One region of the Pseudomonas sp. MF08875 genome, then DNA from elsewhere that is predicted to be linked to it. Evidence: predicted binding sites of a transcription regulator. Region 1 holds the regulator's gene; the other holds the start of a gene.
What was found. Region 1 encodes LexA, which represses DNA repair genes until DNA is damaged. Its sites were predicted from a motif close to CTGTNTNNNNANACAG; they were not measured.
Positions count from the first base shown of each region.

Region 2: recN (DNA repair protein RecN) is a predicted target of LexA. The motif match lies at 1,809-1,824, and genes of this name have one in related genera.

Region 1 covers NZ_JCBCUW010000037.1:33,722-38,597, reverse strand. Annotated here, with positions in the region: gene topA (type I DNA topoisomerase) at 1-281, shown strand, start outside; gene AC19YT_RS20165 (DUF6586 family protein) at 461-985, shown strand; gene AC19YT_RS20160 (hypothetical protein) at 1,118-1,351, shown strand; gene sulA (SOS-induced cell division inhibitor SulA) at 1,417-1,884, opposite strand; gene lexA (transcriptional repressor LexA) at 1,895-2,503, opposite strand; gene AC19YT_RS20145 (TetR/AcrR family transcriptional regulator) at 2,756-3,463, shown strand; gene nagZ (beta-N-acetylhexosaminidase) at 3,628-4,626, shown strand; gene AC19YT_RS20135 (S-methyl-5'-thioinosine phosphorylase) at 4,639-4,876, shown strand, end outside.
Region 2 covers NZ_JCBCUW010000032.1:49,062-53,937, forward strand. Annotated here, with positions in the region: gene dnaK (molecular chaperone DnaK) at 1-927, opposite strand, end outside; gene grpE (nucleotide exchange factor GrpE) at 1,030-1,599, opposite strand; gene recN (DNA repair protein RecN) at 1,848-3,521, shown strand; gene fur (ferric iron uptake transcriptional regulator) at 3,594-3,998, opposite strand; gene AC19YT_RS18655 (outer membrane protein assembly factor BamE) at 4,096-4,623, shown strand; gene AC19YT_RS18660 (RnfH family protein) at 4,679-4,876, opposite strand, start outside.

The sequences.
Region 1 (4,876 bases):
CTGGCTTGTTCCTGGCGGCCAGCCAGTTCCCGAAAAACCGCGAAACCCGTGCACCGCTGGTGATGGAAATCGTGCCGCACAAGGACGAGATCGATCCGAAGTACCACTTCCTCTGCGCGGCCCCACAGAAGGACCCGGACGGTCGTCCGGCCGTCATTCGCTACAGCCGCAAGACTAAGGAGCAGTACGTGCAGACCGAAGTGGATGGCAAGCCGACAGGCTGGCGCGCGTTCTACGAAGGTGGAAAATGGAAGGTTGAAGACAAGCGCCAGGGCGCGTGACGAAGGCGGGCGGCTGACCTCTCTGTCGGTGCGCCTCTGCCTGATTCGTCCTGGTAGCAGAAAGCCGCATGCGAACCCTCGGGTTGGCCTGCGGTTTTTTTTGGCTTGCGGCGGCTGTGACTGATCCGTGACACTGTTAAGCCAGTACTACGCCCTATTTCGCTGTGGAGAGTGCCGTCATGGCCTTTGAGCTCTATACCCGTACCAATCAGAAAATATACTTCGCCGGGCTGTCGCTAGAGGCGCTGGCCCGGGCTGAAGAGGGGCGGGCGATGAACTCCCTGGCGCTGATCCAGGCAGGTCGCGAGTCCGCGTTGTTTCACCTATACGGGGCCTTACTGGGGTTGTGCCATGAAATTGCCGGTTTCTACCGTTTGCCTCAAGCCAATTCCCCGCGGGCGGAGTTGTTGCTGACCCGAGAGGTGCTAGAGGCGGTGGCTATTCCGGAAATGGCAGAAATGGTGGAGTTGGCCAACAACCCCGAAACCTGGCTGGCGAAGTTGTTGGCGGCTCATGCCGCGTTGTTCCAGCCGCCCCGGGCGCCGCATAAGCCCAAGGGCGACGTCACTCAGCCGTTGATCGTCGCGGTTAATCTCGATGAAGAGCTAGGGCCTGAAGAATTGAGCCGTGAAGAACTGGAGAGCTGGCGGCAACACCTTAAAAGCCTGGCTATTCGCTTTCGCGACGGGCTTAACGAGTGCTAAGCGAGTTAGAGCCAAGCTAGGGTTTTGCCTGACTGGGGAAACAGACCAGTCGCTCATGCATTAGTCGCAACACCAAGCGCATCCGGGCCTATGGCTGATACAATGCCGGCCTTTCGTGGAGAGCAAATTTTTATGCCAACGTCCTTTCTGGAAATTGTTGAGTTGCCTGACGGCCGTATAGAGCTGCGCCGGGCTGAGGACGAGGGTTCTCTGGTGACTTTGGATTTTTCTGAAGATGCCAAGGTGTTTCTGCAAGGCCAACATGTCGAAGTAGCCAAGGCGATGTTGAGTGTTGGCGTGCAGATGGCAGGCCGTCTCGCTGAAGGTGAGCTGGAGAAGGAAAGCGGGCCGCGGGTGCTGCACTGAGTCCGTTGGTCGGTTTCGCTTCTGTTGCGTCACCCCGGCTTCTCCATTCGTGAGAAGCCTCGTCATCAACCCAGGCGAATGTTCAGGCTTTGTGCATCCCCGGTGCGGGCGGCACTGATAAGTTGCTGGCGCATGCTCGATGGCAGCGGGTTGAGCCAACTGACGACGGTGTGGCTACGGCCCAGGCGCAGGGCCTCGCACGTCAATTGCTGGGCGCTTTGCATGCCGCGCGGTTGCAGTAGCAGGATGCGTTCGCGGTTAAGGCCGGCATCGCGCAGCCAGGCCTGGGTCAGGCTGGCGGGTGGGGCGATCAGGGTCAGCCAGCGAGCGTCCTGATCCTGGCTCAGTTGCCTGAGGATCGGCGCCAGTAGGTTCAGGCAGTTCCCGGCTGCTCCACGCAGCGACAGCTCGCTAAAGACTTCGGGCTCGGCGCTCCAGGGCGATTCGACCACGTCTTTGAGGATGGGCGCTTGCGCCATGAAGGCTCCGAACAACGGCAGTTGAGCTTGCTGTGAGGTATAGGGGAACTGCATAAAGCCTCCTTTAGCGGCGAATGACGCCGACACTCAAACCTTCGATCACCAGTTCCTGATCTTTCAGGTTGACTTCGATAGGGGCGAACTCGGGGTTCTCAGCAATCAGCCAGACTTTGCTGCCTTCACGCTTGAACCGCTTGACCGTCACTTCGTCGCCCAGGCGGGCGACGACAATCTGGCCATTACGAGCTTCGCGGGTGGTGTGTACCGCCAGCAGGTCGCCATCGAGGATGCCGACGTCCTTCATGCTCATGCCGTGTACCCGCAGCAGGTAGTCGGCGCGAGGGTGGAAGAAGGTCGGGTTGATGTTGCAGGACTCTTCGATGTGCTGCTGGGCCAGGATCGGCGCGCCAGCGGCAACACGACCGATGATCGGCAGGCTCGACTCGTCGGTTTCGGCTTCGAAACCAGGGATACGGATACCCCGTGAAGCGCCCGGGGTCATTTCGATAGCGCCCTTGCGTGCCAGGGCCTTGAGGTGTTCTTCGGCGGCATTGGGGGACTTGAATTCCAGTTTCTGCGCGATTTCCGCCCGGGTAGGGGGGAAGCCGTTTTCTTTGAGGCAGTCTTTGATAAAGGCCAGGATCTCGGCTTGGCGTGGCGTCAGTTTTATCATGTCGATCGCTCTGTCTTTTTATACAGTGACTGGGATTATATACAGTGAAGGCGTCTTGGCAATCCTCCTTTTTTCGGCGCCCGCCGAACGGTTGAATAAGGGCGCACGCTAGGGTTGTCGTAGCGAGGTCCTACAGGGTTTTCCTTGTGTGATTAAATAGGTGACTGGTCGGCCGGAAAACGGACAGGCAGGCTTGACAAGACATAAGCTGAAACGTATGTTTCAAACAAGTGTTTGTCAGGTAGAGTAACCATGGCCCAGTCGGAAACCGTTGAACGCATTCTTGATGCTGCCGAGCAGTTGTTCGCGGAAAAAGGGTTCGCTGAAACTTCATTGCGCCTTATCACCAGCAAGGCCGGGGTCAACCTGGCGGCGGTGAATTATCATTTCGGCTCGAAAAAGGCGCTGATCCAGGCAGTGTTCTCGCGCTTCCTGGGGCCTTTTTGCATCAGCCTGGACCGGGAGCTGGAACGCCGCCAGGCCAAGCCTGACAGCAAGCCAAGCCTGGAAGAACTGCTGGAAATCCTTGTCGAACAGGCCCTCGTGGTGCAGCCGCGCAGCGGCAATGACCTGTCTATCTTCATGCGTTTGCTTGGCTTGGCCTTCAGCCAGAGCCAGGGCCACCTGCGGCGTTACCTGGAGGACATGTACGGCAAGGTGTTCCGCCGCTACATGATGCTCGTCAATGAGGCCGCGCCGCGGATCCCGCCGATCGAGTTGTTCTGGCGCGTGCACTTCATGCTCGGTGCTGCGGCGTTCAGTATGTCCGGCATCAAGGCCTTGCGCGCCATTGCCGAGACCGATTTTGGCGTCAATACCTCGATTGAGCAGGTAATGCGCCTGATGGTGCCATTCCTCGCGGCTGGCATGCGCGCCGAAACCGGGGTCACTGACGACACCATGGCCAGCGCCCAGTTGCGGCCGCGGGTCAAGTCCACGCCGGCGCCTGCCAAGGTTTAGTGGCCGGTGGGTGGGCGCGGCGGCTGACATCCGCTAAGCTTGCCGCCCATGTCGACTCCCGTTCCAGACTCTCTCCTTACCCTGCACCGACCCGCGCCCGCCGAGCTTCGCTCCTGGCGGCGCAGTCGTGTGCCCGTAATAAAGGAATCGCTATGACCGGTGCCCTGCAAGGCTCCCTGATGGTGGATGTGGCCGGTACCTGGCTGACCTCCGAAGACCGTCACCTGTTGCGCCAGCCCGAGGTGGGCGGCCTGATTATTTTTGCGCGCAACATTGAGCACCCACGCCAGGTGCGCGAACTCAGTGCCTCGATTCGCGCCGTACGCCCGGACCTGCTGCTGGCAGTGGACCAGGAAGGCGGCCGCGTCCAGCGCCTGCGTCAGGGTTTTGTGCGCCTGCCGGCGATGCGGGCAATTGCCGACAATCCCAACGCCGAGGTGTTAGCCGAGCACTGTGGTTGGATCATGGCCACTGAAGTGCTGGCTGTTGGCCTGGATTTGAGCTTCGCCCCGGTGCTCGACCTCGATTACCAACGCAGCGCAGTGGTGGGGAGCCGTTCGTTCGAGGGCGACCCGCAGCGTGCCGCGCTGCTGGCCGGGGCCTTCATTCGCGGCATGAACAGCGCCGGCATGGCGGCCACGGGCAAGCATTTTCCCGGCCACGGCTGGGCGGAGGCTGATTCCCACGTGGCGATTCCCGTCGATGAGCGCAGCCTCGAGGAGATCCGCGCCAATGACCTGGTGCCGTTCGCCCGTTTGAGCCAGCAACTGGCCGCCGTGATGCCGGCCCACGTGATCTACCCCCAGGTAGACAGCCAGCCTGCCGGGTTCTCGCGCCGCTGGTTGCAGGACATCCTGCGGGGCGAGTTGCAATTTGATGGGGTGATTTTCAGCGATGACCTGTCGATGGCCGGTGCCCATGTGGTGGGCGATGCGGCCAGTCGGATCGAGGCCGCCCTATCTGCCGGTTGCGACATGGGCCTGGTATGCAATGACCGGGCGGCGGCCGAGTTGGCCTTGTGCGCGGCCCAGCGCCTGAAGGTCACGCCCAGCCCGCGTATCGCGCGGATGCGCGGCCAGGGTTTCGCCGGCACCGAGTACCGCCAGGACCCGCGCTGGCTCGCAGCCATTGGCGCCCTCAAAGACGCTCAATTGATTGATTAAAGGAAACTTGCAATGACGGTTTACGCGATTATCGGCGGCACCGGGCTGACTCAGCTCGAAGGTTTGAACATCCGCCAGTCGTTGCCGCTGGATACGCCCTACGGCGCGCCGTCGGCCGAGATCCAGGTGGGCGAATACGCTGGGCGCGAGGTGCTGTTCCTCGCACGTCACGGCCATCCGCATCGTGTTGCGCCCCATCAGGTCAACTACCGCGCCAACCTGTGGGCGTTGAAGCAAGCCGGGGCCGAGG
Region 2 (4,876 bases), on a different contig from region 1:
GACCAAGGCTTCCAACTTGGCGCGAGAAATCTTCACGTTCAAGTGCTTAGGACCGGTGGCGTCTGCCGTGATGTACGGCAGGTTGACGTCGGTCGACTGGCTCGAAGACAGCTCGATCTTGGCTTTTTCCGCAGCCTCTTTCAGGCGCTGCATCGCCAGCGGGTCACCTTTAAGGTTCATGCCGCTTTCTTTCTTGAATTCGTCGACGAGGTAGTCGATCAGACGAATGTCAAAGTCTTCACCACCCAGGAACGTGTCGCCGTTGGTAGCCAGTACTTCGAATTGGTGCTCGCCATCGACTTCGGCGATTTCGATCACGGAAACGTCGAAAGTACCGCCGCCCAGGTCATAAACGATCACGGTGTGATCGCCTTTTGCCTTATCCATACCGTAGGCCAGAGCGGCCGCGGTAGGCTCGTTGATGATCCGTTTAACGTCCAGGCCCGCGATGCGGCCGGCGTCTTTAGTGGCCTGACGCTGGCTGTCGTTGAAGTACGCCGGAACGGTGATAACCGCTTCGGTCACCGCTTCGCCAAGATAGTCTTCAGCGGTTTTCTTCATCTTTTTCAAGATTTCAGCCGAGATTTGTGGCGGTGCCATTTTCTGGCCGTTCACTTCAACCCAGGCGTCGGCATTGTCAGCCTTGACGATCTTGTAAGGGACCATCTGAATATCTTTCTGTACAACTTCTTCGTCGAAACGACGACCGATCAGACGCTTCACCGCATAGAGGGTGTTGTGCGGATTGGTCACGGCCTGACGCTTGGCCGATTGGCCGACCAGGATTTCACCGTCGTTGGCGTAGGCAACGATCGACGGCGTGGTGCGCGCGCCTTCGGCGTTCTCAATAACTTTAGCCTTGCCGTTTTCCAGCACGGAGACGCAGGAGTTGGTGGTCCCCAGGTCGATACCGATAATTTTGCCCATGTTCACTCTCCCGAAACTTTGGATTTGGTTGCCGCAGCAGTGGTGGCTATCTGCGGTAGCACTTAAACGCTTGACTTATAAATGGGGGCCTTACGGCTAATTTCAAGCCTGCTCGTCAATCGAGGGTGCAACAGCGGCAGGCGCCTTGCTGACCACGACCATTGCCGGACGCAACAAGCGGCCGTTGAGCTGGTAACCCTTCTGGAATGCGGCGACCACGCTGTTAGGCTCAAGGTCGGCATTCTCTTGAATCGACATCGCCTGGTGGCAATCGGCATTGAACGGCTCGCCGCACTGCGGGTCGATGGCTTCCAACTGATAACGCTTGAGGGTGTCCTCGAACATTTTCAGGGTCAGCTCAATGCCTTCGCGCATCGGACGGATACTCTCGTCGTCCGGATTAGACAACTGCAGGCCACGCTCCAGGCTGTCGATGATCGGCAACAGGTCGCGCGCAAACTTCTCCAGCGCAAACTTGTGGGCCTTTTCTACATCCAGATCGGCGCGACGCAGAACATTCTGCAGCTCGGCGGCGGTGCGCTTGGTTTGATCCTGCGCACCGGCCAGTTGCTCCTCGAGCGCTTGCACACGAGCCCCGAGATCCTCGTTGGAATCCTGGGAAGCCTGATTGGCATCTGGATTTTGCGTATCCAGCGTCTGTTCGTCAGCCATAGATTTCTCCTCTCAATTTCGTCTGCGAGCTCGACTCGCACTTCTGTCCCGGTATATGGGGCCGCATTTTCCAGGTTCAAGGGCCGCGGGCCGGCAAAACCCATTTCCCTGCGAAATATCAGGCTATTCAAATTCCTACTCGCACTAAAGATGCGTCGATAACGAGAAAAACGAGCTAAGCGCCGGGATTGTCACACCCGAATAAAACACTGTATAAATAACCAGACAAAACACCCGGGAGCCTCCCTATGCTGGTCCACCTGTCTGTCCATAACTACGCCATCGTTGAACATCTCGATCTAGAACTCGATCGTGGGATGAGCGTAATCACAGGCGAAACCGGTGCCGGGAAATCGATCATGCTCGATGCCCTGGGCCTGACTCTGGGCGACCGCGCCGATAGCGGTGTGGTTCGTCCAGGCGCGGACAAAGCCGACATCCTCGCAACCTTCGACCTGAGCGACATCCCGGAAGCCAGCGCCTGGCTGGCCGAGCGCGACCTGGACTGCGACGGCCCCTGCATCCTGCGCCGGGTCATTACCGCCGAAGGCCGCTCACGCGGCTACATCAACGGCACGCCCTGCCCTTTGGGCGACCTCAAGGCCCTCGGCGAACTGCTGATCGACATTCATAGCCAGCATGAACATCAATCCCTGCTGAAAACCGACACCCACCGTCGCTTGCTCGACGAATACGCGAGCGCCACCGACCTGGCCCGTCAGGTACACCTTGCCGCCCAGCGCTGGCGCCAGACCCGCCAAGAGCTGGAACACCTTTCCAACTCCGGCGACGAACAGCGTGCACGCCATCAACTGCTCAGCTACCAACTCGAAGAGCTGGAAAATCTGGGCCTTGGCGAGAACGAACTGGAGCAATTGGAGCAGGAACACAAAAACCTGACCAACGCCGAGACGGTGCTGGGGATCTGCCGGCAGGTCGTGGAACAATGCAGCGAAAGCGATTCCGGCAATGTGCTCAACGCACTCACCGCCAGCCTCAACCGTCTCTCCAGCGTAAACAACAGCAGCGGCGCTCTGGGCGAGGCCACCAGCCTGCTGACCAGCGCACAAATCCAGGTGGAAGAGGCTGTTGGCGAACTCAATCGTTTCCTCGATCATTTCGATGCCGACCCGGCACGCCTCCAGTACCTTGAGGAGCGCTTGGACGCGATCTACACCCTGGCGCGCAAACACCGCATCCAGCCCGCAGACGTGGCGCAAATGCAGCAAAAATTTCTGGATGAAATCGAAACCCTGAACGCCAACGATGAATCTATCGAACGGTTGCGCGAAGAACTGACGTCGTATGCCCGCCACTACCAAGAAAAAGCCCGCGACCTGAGCGATCTACGCCAAGGTGCAGCCTCTGGCCTGGCGTGCGCAGTAGAAGCAGAAATCCAGCGTCTGGGCATGCCCGGTGGGCGCTTCACCATTGAACTGCGACCCAATACCGGCACCGAGCTGTTGCCCCATGGCTTGGAGCAAGTCGAACTACTGGTCAGCGCCAACCCCGGGCAGCCTCTCAAGGCCCTGGCTAAAGTGGCCTCGGGTGGAGAGTTGTCACGGATCAGCCTGGCCATTCAGGTGATTACCGCCCAAACCTCCCGTGTGCCGACACTCGTGTTCGATGAAGTCGACGTGGGTATCGGCGGCCCCACGGCGGAAATCGTCGGGCAATTGCTGCGGCGCCTGGGTGAACGCGGCCAGGTGCTGACAGTGACGCACCTGCCACAAGTGGCCTCCCAGGGCCATCAGCACCTATTTGTCCACAAGGTGCGCGGCGACGATGCGACCCACACCGCCGTATCCAAACTAAGCAAAAATGAACGCGTAGAAGAAGTTGCGCGGATGCTCGGCGGCATCGACCTGACCAAGGAATCCCTGGCTCACGCCAAGAAAATGGTAGTCACTGCAAAAAACTGAGTACGCCACAAAGCACGAAGGCGACCCTTGGGTCGCCTTCGCTCGTTTCGCGGACAACACCGCGCGACATGCTTACTTTTTCTTGCGTACGTACAGCACCAGATTGTGGTCAACCATCTCGAAACCGTACTTATCGACGATGGCTTTTTGCAGCCTCTCGATTTCTTCGTCGAAGAATTCGATGACTTCACTGGTCTCGACGTTGACCATATGGTCGTGATGCTTGCCGTCATCGAGTTCAAATACCGCGTGGCCGCCATCGAAGTTATGACGGACCACCAGGCCTGCCGCTTCGAATTGGGTCAGTACACGGTAAACCGTGGCCAGACCGACATCCTCTCCAGCTTCCATCAGCGCCTTGTAAACATCTTCGGCACTCATGTGACGCTGCTCGGCGGAATCGAGCATTTGTAGAATTTTGACCCGTGGCAGGGTCACTTTAAGGCCGGCTTTACGTAGTTCGCTATTTTCAACCATGGTCAGCTTTCTCGCGATGCTGCTTCGCAGCTTCTCTTAATACGGGTATGATCGGCGTTTACGTTGTCCCAGCCAAGATAGTGGAAGTCGCCCACCGATGCAAAACACCAAGCTCTTGCTAACCAGTTTCACCTTTGTGGGACTGCTCGCACTCGCCGGTTGTTCATTCCCCGGGGTTTACAAAATCGACATCCAGCAGGGCAATGTCGTCACGCAGGACATGATAGACCAGTTACGCCCGGGAATGACCCGCCGGCAAGTACGGTTTATTATGGGCAACCCTCTGCTGACAGACACATTCCATGCCGATCGCTGGGATTACTTGTATAGCCTGCAGCCCGGAGGCGGTGAGCGCCAACAGGAGCGCGTCAGCGTTATCTTCAACGCCAACGATCAACTCGTGAGCCTTTCCGGTGACTTCATGCCGGGCGTGAGCCGTGACGAAGCGATCCTGGGCAAAGACAGCGCCACGACCGTGACCGATCCGGCGCAGAACGCCGAGAAGGCAAAACCAGAAAAACCGGTCAAGCCGGGTTCTCTGCTGGACAAGATCCAGAAGGATGTCGACGGTGTAGAAACTGTTCCAGTCCCGACGCCAGAGCCACTGGATACCTCGCCGCAATAATCGGCCAGATAACAAAAAACCCGGCATGCCGGGTTTTTTGTTGCACACCAAAAAGCTAGAGCCCCATCGCCTTGGCCTGCGCAGCTTTGGCCGCCCTCAAGCGTCGCACCTCTTTAGGATCGGCCAGAAGCGGGCGATAAATTTCGATCCGATCGCCCTCCTCGATCAAGCGGGCCTGCGGGTCTGCCACCACTTTGCCAAAGATCCCGACTTGGCAATGCTCCAGATCCAACTTCGGAAACTGCGCCGCAAC